2 regions of the Photobacterium kishitanii genome follow, and region 1 is predicted to be linked to the other one. Evidence: riboswitches for the same ligand, from Rfam matches in the RefSeq annotation. Region 1 holds a riboswitch; the other holds the start of a gene.
What was found. Region 1 has a riboswitch for thiamine pyrophosphate ahead of thiD (bifunctional hydroxymethylpyrimidine kinase/phosphomethylpyrimidine kinase). Riboswitches for the same ligand answer to the same signal wherever they lie in the genome.
Positions count from the first base shown of each region.

Region 1 (7,613 bases):
ATGCGGTAGACATGATGAGTAAAGGTAAACCACACGTTGGTTATAGTTACTCATATAATGATGAAATTGGCTCGCTTGATCATATTCTTGTCAGTCCTTCGCTTAAAGATCGCGTTTTAGATGCAACGGATTGGCATATCAATGCGGCGGAATCGACGTTGTTTGATTATAACGAAGAGCATAAAGGCGCCAATATTGATTTATTATACAGTGCCGACGCTTACCGCTCATCGGATCATGATCCTGCTATTTTGGCGTTAGCATACCGTTACAACCAAGCGGGTGAGGTGCCACTACAAATGTTACTTGATGGTAGCCGCTTATCCGTACCTTATACAATGCCAGCAACGGCACAAGCAGGGGATATTGCGACTATAGCAATCTCACCAACGCCTGAAATATCTCTACCTAGCATCGCATTAAAACAAAATGGTGCTCAGACGATTATGTTTAATGTTGATGGTTTAAAAGCGGGTCATTATACGTTTACGCTTTCATTAACAGGTTCAACAATTAACAAAGCAGTGGTTGATAATGCAACGCAGCAGATAGAGGTTAATGTTAAACATCGTGATGGTGTTAAGATTGATGATAATATTACACCTCCACATAATAGTTCGGGTGGCTCTTGGGGAATCTTTGGCTTGCTATTACTGTTAGGTTTAAGTTTATTTAGACGTAAACACTAAAACAGAATTGATAATCTAAAATGGGCTGAGAGTTTCAGCCCATTTTTTATTATTGTAAATTTTGGCTAAGTAATGCTGCTATCTCTTTTGTTGCTTGACGAGGATCCTCTGCATGACTTATTGCCGACACAATCGCAACACCGTCAGCACCAGCTTCCATTATTGCAGTTAAATTAGAGTGATTAATTCCGCCAATGGCTACAATTGGAAAGCGGCTGATTGCTGCTGCGTGCTGTAAGCCTTCGATTCCCCAATATGTCAGCAAATTGTTTTTCGTGGTGGTCGCAAAAATAGCACTGAGCCCGATGTAATCAATCGGTAGTGAGGCTGAATCTAATAGCTGTTGCTCGGTTTCAATTGAAAGTCCAATCAGTTTATCGTTACCTAATAACTTTCGTGCTAGGGTGACGGGCATATCCGTTTGTCCTAGATGAACGCCATCGGCATTGACGACCAGGGCAACATCAACCCGATCATTAATGATCAATGGGATATGATGGCCTGTTGCTGTATAGACTTGCTGAAGAATGGTTTTAATTGCTTGAGCGCGTTGAATAAATTCGCGTACATCACCGTGTTTCTCACGCACCTGTACCATAGTTACGCCGCCAGCAACGGCTTCACGTACCACGCGTTCTAAAGCCGTGATGCTTTGTTGATCATCGGTGACTAAATACAATAAATAAGGGTTGTGGATATTACTCATAATGATGATACCACTCCTATACGAAGGTGCTGACGTATTTGATTGGCACTAAGCTGATATAAGCCATCGAGAATATTGAGTTGTAATGTTGCAGGGCCTGCTGAATGTTTCGCGGCTATTTCACCAACGATTGCTAATATCGCAGTAGCAGCTAGTCCGGTAGTATCACCGACAGCAGCAAATGCGCCAGTCAGTGCGGTTAGTGAGCATCCCATTCCTGTGATATATGGCATCATGTGGTGACCGTTTTTAAGGCTAATGACGCGAGTGGCGCTAACAACGTAATCCACTTCACCAGAGATAACCACATTAGCTTGATAATGTGTCGCTAAATAGTGCGCAGCGGTTAATGCTGTATCACTGCTATCGAGAGCATCAACACCTCTGGTTTGGCTGCTTTCGCCAGCAAGAGCAATAATCTCTGAAGCATTACCGCGAATAATCAAATTATTAGCGTTAGCGGCAATGGTACGTGCTGTTTGAGTGCGGAGTAGACTCGCACCACATCCGACCGGATCTAAAATGATCGGTTTGTTGTACGCGTTGGCTTGCTCTACCGCAAATAACATTCTTTCAATCCATACACTATCTAGTGTACCGATATTGATTACTAGTGATCCTGTAATTTGCATCATCTCTGTCATTTCTTGCTGCGAATGCGCCATAATGGGTGAAGCTCCAATGGCGAGCAAAGCGTTGGCGGTAGTATTCATGACGACAAAATTAGTAATATTGACCACTAATGGTTTTTGTTCTCTCACTAAGGCCAATGCGGCAATAATATCATTGGTAATAGAAACATCAGTAACAGTGGCGTTTGATGAGTTATTCACTATCGATTACTCCAACATTGAGTCCTTGTTGCCAGAATGCAATTTCCATTTCTGTTGCTACTTTAAAAGTTTGAATCAATTGTTGGCCACGTTGACTATGAACGGAGATTTCTGCTAATAGGTTATTTAAATATACCGTTGCAGCAGCGACACCTTGCTGATAATCCTCACCGCTATAAAGATCAATCCAGCTACGATAAGGGTTGGTATCAAACACTGTCTGAGTATCATTGATTAACATATTACCAATTGCAGCATAACCAATGGCACAAGGCGCAAGAGCCACATATAAATCGACGATATCCCCTTGCATACCTGCATCTAATACATAACGTGTATAAGCAACAGTAGCGACATCTTCAGCTTCTTGTTCCATATCTTGTTCAGTCAGGTGCCAAGCACCACAATAATCAACATGATGTGCAATTTCGTGATCAAGTAAAGCGGCTACACTTGGCAGTGCTCGACGCATATCGGCTAGCGTTCGGGCTTTATAAATGGCTAACGCATAAGCACGTGCATATTGTTTTAAGAACAAAAAATCTTGTTTTAAATAATGCATAAAACAGGTGTGCGGCAGTGTACCTTGACCAAGTTGCATCACAAATGAATGGTGGGTATATGTCTGCCATTGTGGTTGGCAAGCATCAATTAAATCTTGGTATGTCATGATAATCTCTCCTTAGAAGCTGCCAATGTAATTTTTGGCTTGAGGTAGTTTGGTTATAACGTGGTGGTTAAATAAGAATTGGGCGTAATCATCGTAACGTTTAAAATCAACGGCCGCAGGGCGCAAAGCAAATCGGCTTAAAGTGTCATTCCATGCTTTATGGTTAAGCGTGTTATCTAAGGTGTCAGGGGCGTATTGAATGAATTGTTTCCAAGCTGCATCTGGGTGATTAATGATATAAGTGGTTGCTTGGGTGATAGCAGCATTAAAAGCCGTGATAGCTTGACGGTTATAATGTTTGCTATTGGCGACAAAAATTAATTCATCATAACTAGGGATGCCGTTTTCTTCAGGAAAAAACGAGATAGTTGGATAACCCTCTAAAGCTAATTGGTTGGTTTCAAAATTACGTAGTCCCCCCCAGATAGCATCAACTTTACCTGAAGCCAATGATGATGAGAGTGCCCAACCGACATTAACAATTTTAACATCGCTTAATTTAACGCCGTGAGCTGCAAGCATAGTACCAATGGTCGCATCTTCATTACCTGCGATTGAAATCCCAATGGTTTTTCCTTTTAGCTGTGATAAATCGGTAATGCCACTTTTCTTTAGTACCATCAAAGTATTAAGTGGGGTCGCAATCAGAGTAGCGGTTTTGATTAATGGTAAGCCAGCAGCGACATCAATCGTTAAACTCGGTTGATAAGAAACAGCGAGATCTATTTTATTGGCGGCAACTAATTTCGGTGGTAATGACGGATCGGCAGGCTGCTGAATATCGACTTCTAAACCGTGTTGTTTAAAATAACCTCGTTGTTGAGCAATAATAATCGGGCCATGATTTGGGTTTACAAACCAATCAAGCATTAGGCTTATTTGGGTGAGCTTTTGAGGGGGAGTGCTAGCTTTAGCGCTGACAGAAAAGCCAAACAGTATCAACATTGCTGCGGAGATTAAAATAATACGTTTCACAATAAATCCTTTAAAGAGTAAGTATCAAAAGAGTGTTAAGTGCGTTGTTAAAGTTGCCATGGAATAAGGCGCTTTAATAACCGATCAGTGATGAAATATAGTGCTACCGATAACAGCGATAAAATGAAGAGTGCTGCGAACATTTCATCAATCATCATGCGAGCATTAGCTTGTAGCATTAAATAACCTAAGCCTTGACTGGCACCGACCCATTCGCCAGCGACAGCACCAATCGGTGCAATAACTACCGCAACTCGAATCCCAGAAGCCAGCGCAGGTAAGGCTGCAGGAAAGCGAATATATTTAAGCTGTTGCCACTTGGTCGCGCCCATCGTGGTTGATAATTCAAGATAACCGGTTGGTGTATTACGTAAGCCGTCATAGCAGCAAGTGGTAACAGGGAAAAAGATAATTAACGCTGCCATAACAACCTTGGAGCCAATGCCATAACCTAACCACAGCATTAACACTGGCGCGATGGCAAACACAGGAATGGCTTGGCTTGCAATCAGTAACGGTAATAACCATCGTTTAACAGGTTTAAATAACAACATTTGCAAGGCAAAAAATAGCCCTAGCGATAAACCTAAAATGAGTCCAAGAATGATCTCTTGCCCTGTGACCCAAGTATTACGAAGTAACACGTCGTATCGCGTAACTAATCGCTGCGCCACATCCAGTGGTGGTGGTAAAATAAAACTGGGTAAGTTGAACACCACGACCGTAAGTTGCCATAGCCCTAGTAGCACACTAATACTGATTAGTAACCGTATTGGTGCGGCAAGGTCATGGGTTGTAGATGACTGCTTATGGGCTGCTTTGGTGGTGATTAAACGAGTAATATCAGTCATGATCGTGTGCCAATATGTCAAAAATACGTTGCTGGTGGCTAGCAGATTCAGCATCAAAGCGCCGTGGTGGTAATGTCGGCGGTAAGGACAATGCAGTGGCAAAAGCGGGTTGACCTTGTAATATATACAGCTGATCACTCAATCGGATTGCTTCCTGAGGATCGTGGGTAATCAGTACCACAGTTTTATGTTTCAGTAATTTCACAAATAGATCTTGGAGGCGATAACGGGTGACGGCATCGAGTGCTGAAAATGGTTCGTCCATTAATACAATCGGTTGATCTTGCAATAATGTTCTAGCAAGTGCGACGCGCTGTCGCATACCACCAGATAACTGTTGGGGTAATAGCTGCTGTTTATCTGCTAAGCCGACGTGCTCTAATAATGTTATTGCTCGTTGTTGTAGATTTGAGTTCGAAGCATGGTGGCCGAACTTACTACTAATACAGACATTTTCTAACACCGTTAACCAAGGCAATAACAGATCTTGCTGTGCCATATAAGCTACTCGCCCTGTTAAAGGCTGATTATCTGAAATAGTCAGTTGACCTTGCCATTCAGTTGTCTCGTTTAATAATCCCGCTAAGAATTTAATTAAGCTGCTTTTTCCACAACCACTTTTACCCACTAGGCATGTCCATTTGTTAGCAGCAATCGTTAAATTCAGATCCTTAATTACAGGGATATTTTCGGTAGCGCTGCCATTTGAGTGATAACGTAAGCTGCCATTAATTATGGTGATTTCCAGATCAACGCACATGATGATGACCTGCAAAGAAGTGATTAACAGGTCCGTGACCATGACCAATATTGAGTTCATCGGCGGCGGTTATGGCTGCGGTAATGTAGCGTTTAGCCAAGGTAGTTGCTGTTGTAAGATCATTGCCTTGTGCTAAATAGGAGGCGATAGCCGCAGACAGAGTACAACCAGTGCCATGAGTATTGTTGGTGTCAATACGAGGGGTTGTTAGCTCGATAACGTTATTAGCTAAAATCAATAAATCAGTGCTATCACTACTTTGTTCTAAATGTCCGCCTTTAAGTAACACGGCATGAGGATTAATGTCTCGCAATGCGCTAATCATTGCTTGCATATCAGCCATAGATTGTGGGATTTCTAAACCGGTTAATGCAGCGGCTTCTGGTAGGTTAGGGGTAATAATATCAGCTAATGGCAGTAATTCAGTTTTGAGCGTAGTTATAGCGTGTTGTTGTAATAATACATCACCGCTGGTGGCAACCATTACTGGATCAATAACTAAAAATTGTGGTTGATAATGACGAATTTTAGCCGCAACTAACCGAATAATCTCACTATCAGCGAGCATACCAATTTTTACAGCTTGAACATTTAAATCCGTAAAAACAGCATCTAACTGTTGTTCAACCATCTCAAGTGGAATAGCGAGTATACCGCTAACACATTGGGTATTTTGAGCGGTAATTGCGGTGATCACCGAGCAAGCATAACTACCTGTTGCTGAAATGGCTTTAATATCTGCTTGAATGCCAGCACCGCCGCCACTATCCGATCCTGCGATAGTTAACACAATAGGCGTAACAGTGTGGTGTGACGATGTGATAAGTGACATACATAATTCCTCATGCGCAGCATCAGGAACAAGTATCAAGCAGGAAAGCGTAAACTGCGGTATGAGAATGTGCAGTTGTGACTCAAGCTTGCATCTATTAACGGTGTGGTATCGTTGATAGTTAGTTCCCTCCGCCAGTGCTAACTGGTTCAGGTTCAACGGGTCCCACCATTATGGTGATCTCAGCTTAAAGCCCCCCGACTAATAGCAATTATCCTAATCCACAATAATTGGGTTGTCACTATATTTTATTGAAAAATAATAGGTTACAGGTGTTGTTTAGAGATATTAATGAATAACACATTAATTTATTGAATGTTTTGTTGCTGGGATAGAGCGTGGTTTTTTTTGGTTCTATGACCGTCACTTTTTCAAATGGGGCACAGATGGGGTACGATTATCTTAATGCCATCTCCATTTTTTCTATTTCTGATTCATTTCCACTCGGCATCCAAGTGCCATAAACCTTCAATACCATTGTCATATCTTTGTGGCCCATTTGGGATGCAATAAACGCAGGATAACTCCATGGCTTAGCATCCAGCAGGCATATGTATGGGTTACGAGATCGTATATTCATAGTGACGATATTGATTGAGAGAGACACTTACCAGTGCAGTTCAGCAAAACACTGATAAAAGCGATTAAGTCAGTGAAGTGGATTGTTACAATTGTTCGATAGATGAAACTAAGGCCTTGCGATTGCGAGGCCTTTTTGTGTTCCGATCAAAACTAAACATTAATCGAGCCTAGCTAATATAAATGCCAGACTGTCTTAGCTGATGCTTTAAATCTAGGGGTTGAACTGAGTTAAAAGCAGTTGGGTAATAAGACGATTTAATAAAACGTCACCTCACAACGTAATTAAACTTAATAATAAAAAGGGTTAAACACTCAATAACTCTTATTTAAAGGTTAACGAACACTTGGGATAATCGCCGGTATCCCAGGTAGAAGACCAACCAACGCCATCACACCACTTAGCACAATAAACATAGTTCCAGGCAACACCCAACGGCTCATTTTACTAAGTTCATCACTACGTTCTTTACAACCGATTAAGCCTAAGTTATCTAACAGCATGGCGAGAGACCAGCCAAATGCTGGGTTAACTAGCGCTGAAGAAAATACAACAATCGCTGCCGATTGTGTGGTTTTCCCTTCACGCGTCATTTCCATTCCAGCTTCTAGCAATGGAACGAATACCCCAACAATTAGCGCAACACAAAGTACAGGCTGCCATATAGCTAAATCCATTGGGTAGCCCCAAACAGCGGCTATGATACAGAACAGAGCC
Region 1 is NZ_LN794353.1:397,126-404,738, reverse strand. It holds gene PPBDW_RS17090 (ExeM/NucH family extracellular endonuclease) at 1-689, shown strand, start outside; gene thiE (thiamine phosphate synthase) at 739-1,395, opposite strand; gene thiM (hydroxyethylthiazole kinase) at 1,392-2,228, opposite strand; gene tenA (thiaminase II) at 2,221-2,898, opposite strand; gene PPBDW_RS17070 (ABC transporter substrate-binding protein) at 2,911-3,843, opposite strand; gene PPBDW_RS17065 (ABC transporter permease) at 3,921-4,724, opposite strand; gene PPBDW_RS17060 (ABC transporter ATP-binding protein) at 4,717-5,484, opposite strand; gene thiD (bifunctional hydroxymethylpyrimidine kinase/phosphomethylpyrimidine kinase) at 5,474-6,316, opposite strand; TPP riboswitch at 6,426-6,526, opposite strand; gene PPBDW_RS17050 (hypothetical protein) at 6,714-6,896, opposite strand; gene PPBDW_RS17045 (DUF3360 domain-containing protein) at 7,232-7,613, opposite strand, start outside.

Region 2 (7,613 bases), on a different contig from region 1:
ATTTATTGCCATAAGGCGGTAAATAAAACAGAATTTGCTTGGCGACCATAGCATTATGGACCCACCTGATCCCTTGCCGAACTCAGTAGTGAAACGTAATAGCGCCGATGGTAGTGTGGGGTCTCCCCATGTGAGAGTAGGACATCGCCAGGCTTCAAATTTTAAAAGGCCATCCGTAAGGATGGCCTTTTTTCGTTTATAACGAAAAAAGTAATGGTATCTATTGTGCTTGATGTAGTATTTCCTGCATTTCTATTTTTATTAGATGAAAAAAAACCGCCTTGCGGCGGTTATATGTTTGAATTGCTATTAGCTTTTCATCATTAGTTGATAGCCAATATAACAAGCAAACAGACTGACTGTTACGTTAAGTACGATATTTAAGCCAGCTTTGATAAACTCACCTTGCTGCATCATTACAATGTTATCCATTGAAAAGGTTGAGAAAGTGGTTAGTGCACCAAGAAAGCCTAAGCCTATCATTGGACGCCATGGCGCCGCTTCTATCATTCCTTGATTTAGCCCCGACATTAATAGTCCCATAATTAGCGAACCAATAATATTGACGGTTAATGTTCCGTATGGGAAGCCACGGCCAAATAAAATAACGCAAAGCTCAGAAATTAAGTATCGTGAGCAGGCGCCGAATGCACCACCAATTGCGATGAATCCTAGTAATAAATATTGGCTCATTGGTATCTCGTTTCAGTTAAAGGTAATGATTAAAAGCCGTCATAATAATCGGTTGTTGAGTTAGTTGACACTCTCGATAATTGCAATCATTGATTTAAGCGTATATTAAAATGTCGGCACATAGTTGGTTGTATAGCTACATTTATAGCATCATAATCATAACTAAGAAATTTACTACTGAGCGTAGGCTCATGGAGATAAGCTATGTCGCTATATCAAACTATATTACTTGCTGTTAACCCTGAAGATAAATATGCCCATAAACTAATGGTAAAGGCAGGGGTTATTGCTGAGCAAAATAATGCAGAATTACATGTTGCCTATGTTGAACCTGGTGTTGGTAATGTTAGCTTTATTGATGTCGAAATTGAATTACAAGAAGAACATGACGCGATTGCTAAACAGCGGATGTCACAATTATCAGAGTTAGCGACAGCTTCCTCTTATCCTGTTGCTGGCTTACATATTGCCAATGGTGATATTGCTAAACATTTAGAAGAGCTTGCTGAGAAGGTTGAAGCTAAGTTAGTCATTACTGGTTATCACAAGTCTAGTATCCATATTTTTGGTGATGTGAGTGAAACACTAGCAAAGCATCTTAAGTGTGATGTACTTATCTCGCAATAATCATCATGGTTATTAGCATGAAATAAAAAGTCGTGTAATTGCACGGCTTTTTGCTATCTGTCACTGTCTATTGATTCTTTTGGCTAAAGACTTGTAGTGATAGCCTGAGGCTTTATACTTAATCACTTACTTGTCGGAGTGCCATATGGCTGAGACCGCATTGCGGGATCCGTTGAACCTGATCAGGCTAATACCTGCGAAGGGAACAAGAGGTTATCTTTACTGCATATCCTTATCTAGGGATCACTGTCTGTATTCGATTATGCACAATATTGCTGCATAGCTCTTGTTTACGCCCATCCGCCAAGCATTTTTCCCTACAACATTGAAAGGAAATTGCTGTGTCGAATCGCAAGCAAGCGAGATTGGAAGCGAAACAATTTATCGAGTCATTAACGGCTCAACCTTACCCTAACTCCCACAAAGTGTATGTTGCTGGTAGTCGCGCTGATGTTTTAGTGCCAATGCGCGAAATAACCTTAGCTGATAGCCTAGTAAGTGGCCCCAAACAGACTCCTCTCTTTAAACCAAATCAACCAATACGTGTTTATGACACATCTGGTTTTTATACCGATCCTGAGCAATCGATAGATATCTATCGTGGTTTGCCGACAGTCCGTCAAGCGTGGATAGCTGAACGTAATGATACTGAGTTATTATCGGAATTAAGTTCTGATTATGCCCATGAGCGTTTAGCTGATAAGACACTTAATGATTTACGTTTTAGTTACCGCGCTCCTATTCGACGAGCTCAAGCTAATGTATGTGTTACACAGCTGCACTATGCTCGCCAAGGTATTATTACTCCTGAAATGGAATATATTGCGATTCGTGAAAATATGGGACGAGCGCACTATGATGATGAAGTTTTAAATCAGCAGCATGCTGGTATGGATTGGGGAGCGAATCTTCCACCACAAATAACTCCTGAGTTTGTTCGCCAAGAAGTGGCTGCTGGTCGAGCAATTATTCCTGCTAATATCAATCACCCTGAAGTTGAACCAATGATCATTGGGCGTAATTTTCTTGTCAAAGTAAATGCCAATATTGGTAATTCAGCGGTGAGTTCATCAATCGAAGAAGAAGTTGAGAAATTAGTATGGTCGACTCGTTGGGGCGGCGATACTGTGATGGATTTATCAACGGGACGTAATATTCATGAGACACGTGAGTGGATCATTCGTAATAGCCCAGTACCGATTGGCACTGTGCCGATGTATCAAGCATTGGAGAAAGTGAATGGTATCGCTGAGAATCTTACTTGGGATATTTTTCGAGATACTTTATTAGAGCAAGCAGAACAAGGTGTCGATTACTTTACGATTCATGCAGGGGTTTTATTACGTTATGTGCCAATGACGGCTAAACGGGTAACAGGGATTGTTTCTCGCGGTGGTTCAATTATGGCGAAGTGGTGTCTGGCGCATCATCAAGAAAGCTTTTTGTATGAAAACTTTCACAGTATTTGTGAAATTTGTGCTCAATATGATATATCGCTTTCACTCGGTGATGGTTTACGTCCGGGATCAATTGCTGATGCCAATGATGAAGCTCAGTTTAGTGAATTACGTACGCTGGGCGAACTGACTAAAATTGCGTGGCAATATGATGTTCAGGTGATGATTGAAGGGCCAGGTCATGTACCGATGCATATGATTAAAGCCAATATGGATGAACAACTTAAGCATTGTCATGAAGCGCCGTTTTACACCCTTGGACCTCTCACTACAGATATTGCGCCTGGCTATGATCATATAACGTCCGGCATTGGCGCAGCCATGATCGGTTGGTATGGCTGTGCAATGTTGTGCTATGTGACGCCAAAAGAGCATTTAGGCTTACCGAATAAAGATGATGTAAAAGTCGGGTTGATCACGTACAAGCTGTGTGCTCATGCGGCAGACTTAGCGAAAGGCCACCCCGGTGCACAAGTTCGTGACAATGCATTGTCAAAAGCACGGTTTGAATTTCGTTGGGAAGATCAATTTAATTTGGGCCTTGATCCACAAACTGCTCGAGATTATCACGATCAAACCTTGCCACAGGAATCTGGCAAAGTTGCCCACTTTTGTTCAATGTGCGGCCCTAAATTTTGCTCTATGAAAATATCTCAAGAAGTCCGTGATTATGCTAAAGAGTTGCAGCAGATAGATATTACCATCAGTGATAACTTGAATGTTGGAATGCAACAAAAGGCAGCTGAATTTCGTGCTCGAGGCAGTGAATTATATCACCCAGCTAAAGAGGATTTGTAAATGAGCACCTTATCGTTACCCAATCATTTAATGCCATTATTAATGCACATTGAACCACTATTGGTACCGGCTGAATTATATCAGCTTGGTGAGACAGTGAACGTTAGCGTTAATAATAGTAATTCATGGGTGCAGATTAAAACCGCCACCAGTGAATGTTCAGTTGCGTTTAATTTTGTGGCAGTAGAGGACGATTGTGTACTGCCGACGTATCAAGTGCGGGATCAGTGGCTCGCGCCTTTCGATGAACTAGAAGTGTTGCAGCATAAGGTGGTTGCTGATACCAGTTTAGTGTTATGTGGCTATCCTGCTGATGACGGTTGTATTGATATTTGGCATCACCAAGGGCAAACCAGAGCAATTCATTGTCATCATAGTGGAGCCAGTGAAGCACAGCGGGCCATGTTATTGGTGGCATTAGCACTTGATTACCCATTAGATGATGCATTGGTCTTAGCGCGTGCTCATGCACGCAGTTATCAAGATAATAATTATCGTGCGCAAGGTGAGCTTATATGGCCAACGACAGCCAAAGTCTTTCCTCGTGCATTAACGATCAATCATCCGGAAGTGAAGCAACTTGGCTGGCTGGGTGAGGGTGAAAGTGTGGCCCCCTTTGCTGATTTAGAACTGTGTAAATTAGGCTTATACCCAGTGGTTGATAGTGCGGATTGGGTTGAGCGGATATTGCAGTTAGGTGTTACGACGACTCAATTACGAATTAAAAATCCCCAAACCTCTGATCTTGAATCCCAAATTGAACAGGCAGTTGCTGCTGGAGCGGCAGCTCACGCGCAAGTTTTTATCAATGATTATTGGGCGTTGGCAATTAAACATTGTGCTTACGGTATTCACCTTGGTCAGGAAGATCTCAATAGTGCTAATTTAGTCGCGATCCAGCAAGCTGGACTACGGTTAGGGATCTCTACGCATGGCTATTATGAGATTTTACGTGCCTTAGAGTATCAACCAAGTTATATCGCACTGGGTCATATTTTTGCGACCTCAACTAAAGATATGCCGTCATTACCACAAGGCGTTAATCGGTTAGCGCTTTATCAAAAATTAATTGGTGAACGAGTACCGACCGTAGCGATTGGTGGTATCAATATTGAACGCGCTGCCAAAGTGTGGCGCACTGGAGTAACCGGTGTTGCTGTGGTCAGTGCGATTACGAAGGCAGAAAATCCAGCCGCTGCAGTTGCAGAATTACGCAATATATTGGTTGCTACGATTGAAAATGAGGCAGGAGGAGCATGTGATGACCATCAACTCTGAACTCTCTGATGCTGAGTTTATACGCTATAGCCGTCAGTTAATGGTGGCCGAGATCGGCGAAGTAGGGCAACAACAGCTGATGAATGCTCAGGTGCTGGTGATTGGCGTTGGCGGTTTAGGTTCTGCGGCGGTAATGTACTTAGCTGCTGCAGGGGTGGGTTTATTGGTTATAGCCGATGATGATGATGTTGAAGTCTCTAACTTACAACGGCAGGTCATTTACCGTGATAGTGATATTGCGACAAGTAAAGCACAGGCTGCATGCCAGCAGATCAATGCGCTAAACCCATTAATACGTACGCGAGCCGTGCAAGCAAAGTTAGCGGGATTTCAACTTGATATTGAAGTTCAACAAGCGGATATCGTACTTGATTGCAGTGATAATTGGGGGACACGTTATGCGATTAATCAGGCTTGTTTTAAACATCAAAAAACGTTGATATCAGGGGCATCCATTGGTTGGCAAGGTCAGCTGATTGCATTTGATTTCCGCCAATCGAAATCAGGGTGTTATCAGTGCTTATTTCCTATCTTCAATAGTACGGAGCAACAAGCCAATAATTGTCGAACTGGTGGCGTAATAGGACCTGTTGTTGGCACCATCGGCAATTTACAAGCGTTAACTGCGATTAAAACGATAACGGGTGTCGGTGATATCGGATTTTCTCTATTACAGCAATTTGATGGCTTCAATAATCGCTGGCAGCAGCTTTCAATTAATACCGAGCCCCATTGTCCAGTTTGTGGTGTGGTCACTCATCAGGAGATCGTATGACCATGATTAAGATATGGTTGAACGATCAACCTGTGGTATGTGAAGCCGAGCAAACCCTGAGTCAATTTGTCGCGCAACTGTCTTTACCGACACAAGGCACAGCGATGGCGATCAATCAATCCATTGTTGCTGCTAGTGAGTGGTCTACAACGGTTATTGCTGATGGCGATCAGCTCGCGTTATTTCAAGCAATCGCAGGAGGTTGATATGTTAACCATTGCCGATAAAACCTTTTCATCACGTTTATTTACTGGCACGGGTAAATACGCCAATCGTGATGTGATGGCTAAATCAATTATAGCGACAGGCTCTGAGCTGGTGACTATGGCATTAAAACGGGTTGATTTAACGCAGCCGGATGATGATATTTTAGCGCCTTTAGTTACCGCTGGGGTGAATTTATTGCCGAATACATCAGGGGCCAAAAACGCCAAAGAGGCCGTTTTTGCGGCGCAATTAGCCCGCGAAGCGTTAGGTACTAATTGGCTAAAGCTAGAGATTCACCCTGATTCGAAATACCTGATGCCGGATCCAATTGAAACACTAAAGGCGGCACAGCAGTTAGTACAGCTAGGGTTTGTAGTGTTGCCTTATTGTCATGCTGATCCGGTGTTGTGTAAACGGTTAGAAGAAGTGGGATGTGCGGCGGTGATGCCCCTGGGAGCGCCAATTGGTTCAAATAAAGGTTTAGTTAGTCGTGATTTTCTGCAAATTATTATCGATCAAGCACGTGTACCTGTGGTGGTAGATGCGGGAATTGGTGCGCCTTCTCATGCTGCAGAAGCGATGGAAATGGGCGCTGATGCCGTTCTGGTTAATACCGCTATTGCTGCCGCTCATGATCCTATTGCAATGGGACATGCGTTTAAATTAGCGGTTGAAAGTGGTCGTATGGCGTTTGAGGCTGGCATGGCGGGGAAAGTGAATCATGCTATTGCATCGAGCCCATTAACGGCATTTCTTAATCAGTAAGGAGTCAGCATGAGCTTTGTTGATGTTTGGCAGCAAATGGATTGGGATGATATTCGTTTATCTATTTATGCCAAGACTACGGTAGATGTTGAGCGTGCGCTTAGTAAACCTAAACTCGATTTAGAGGATTTTAAAGCGCTGATCTCACCAGCTGCTGAGCCTTATTTAGAACATATGGCGCAATTGTCTGCGATGTTAACTCGGCAGCGTTTTGGTCATACCATCAGTTTTTATGTACCGTTATACCTGTCTAATTTGTGTGCCAATGCGTGTACCTATTGTGGCTTTTCGATGGAAAATCGCATTAAGCGCCGCACATTAGATGAGGGTGATATTGGACGTGAATGTAAGGCGATTAAAGCACTTAATTTTGATAGCGTGTTATTGGTCACTGGTGAGCATCAAACTAAAGTCGGGATGGATTATTTTAGGCAGGCATTGCCACAAATTAAATCACATTTTAGTTATGTTGCAATGGAAGTGCAGCCGCTTGAACAACAACAATATCGAGAACTTAAAGGCTTAGGCTTAGATGCGGTGATGGTGTATCAAGAAACGTATCATGCCCGTACTTATGCCGAGCATCACCTACGCGGCAATAAAACTAATTTTAATTATCGGCTAGCGACGCCAGATAGGTTAGCCCAAGCTGGAATCGATAAAATTGGCATAGGGGCTTTGCTGGGGATGGAAGAGTGGCGGACAGATAGTTTTTTTGTTGCTAGCCATTTGGCATATCTTGAGCATCATTATTGGCAAAGTCGTTATTCGATTTCATTTCCGCGCTTGCGGCCTTGCACGGGGGGGATTGAACCCAAATCGGTGATGACTGATCGCCAGTTAGTGCAGTTGATCTGTGCTTATCGGTTGTTTAATCCTGAAGTTGAGTTGTCATTATCCACTCGTGAGTCAGCCCGCTTTCGCGATAATGTGTTGCCATTAGGCGTTACTAGTCTTTCTGCGGGATCAAAAACGCAGCCGGGTGGTTATGCCGATGATACACCAGAGTTAGA
Region 2 is NZ_LN794352.1:3,286,012-3,293,624, reverse strand. It holds rRNA gene rrf (5S ribosomal RNA) at 38-153, shown strand; gene crcB (fluoride efflux transporter CrcB) at 310-693, opposite strand; gene PPBDW_RS15230 (universal stress protein) at 898-1,320, shown strand; TPP riboswitch at 1,445-1,542, shown strand; gene thiC (phosphomethylpyrimidine synthase ThiC) at 1,662-3,575, shown strand; gene thiE (thiamine phosphate synthase) at 3,576-4,853, shown strand; gene PPBDW_RS15215 (HesA/MoeB/ThiF family protein) at 4,837-5,628, shown strand; gene thiS (sulfur carrier protein ThiS) at 5,625-5,834, shown strand; gene PPBDW_RS15205 (thiazole synthase) at 5,836-6,600, shown strand; gene thiH (2-iminoacetate synthase ThiH) at 6,610-7,613, shown strand, end outside.
Region 2: another riboswitch for thiamine pyrophosphate. It lies ahead of thiC (phosphomethylpyrimidine synthase ThiC); the one in region 1 lies ahead of thiD (bifunctional hydroxymethylpyrimidine kinase/phosphomethylpyrimidine kinase).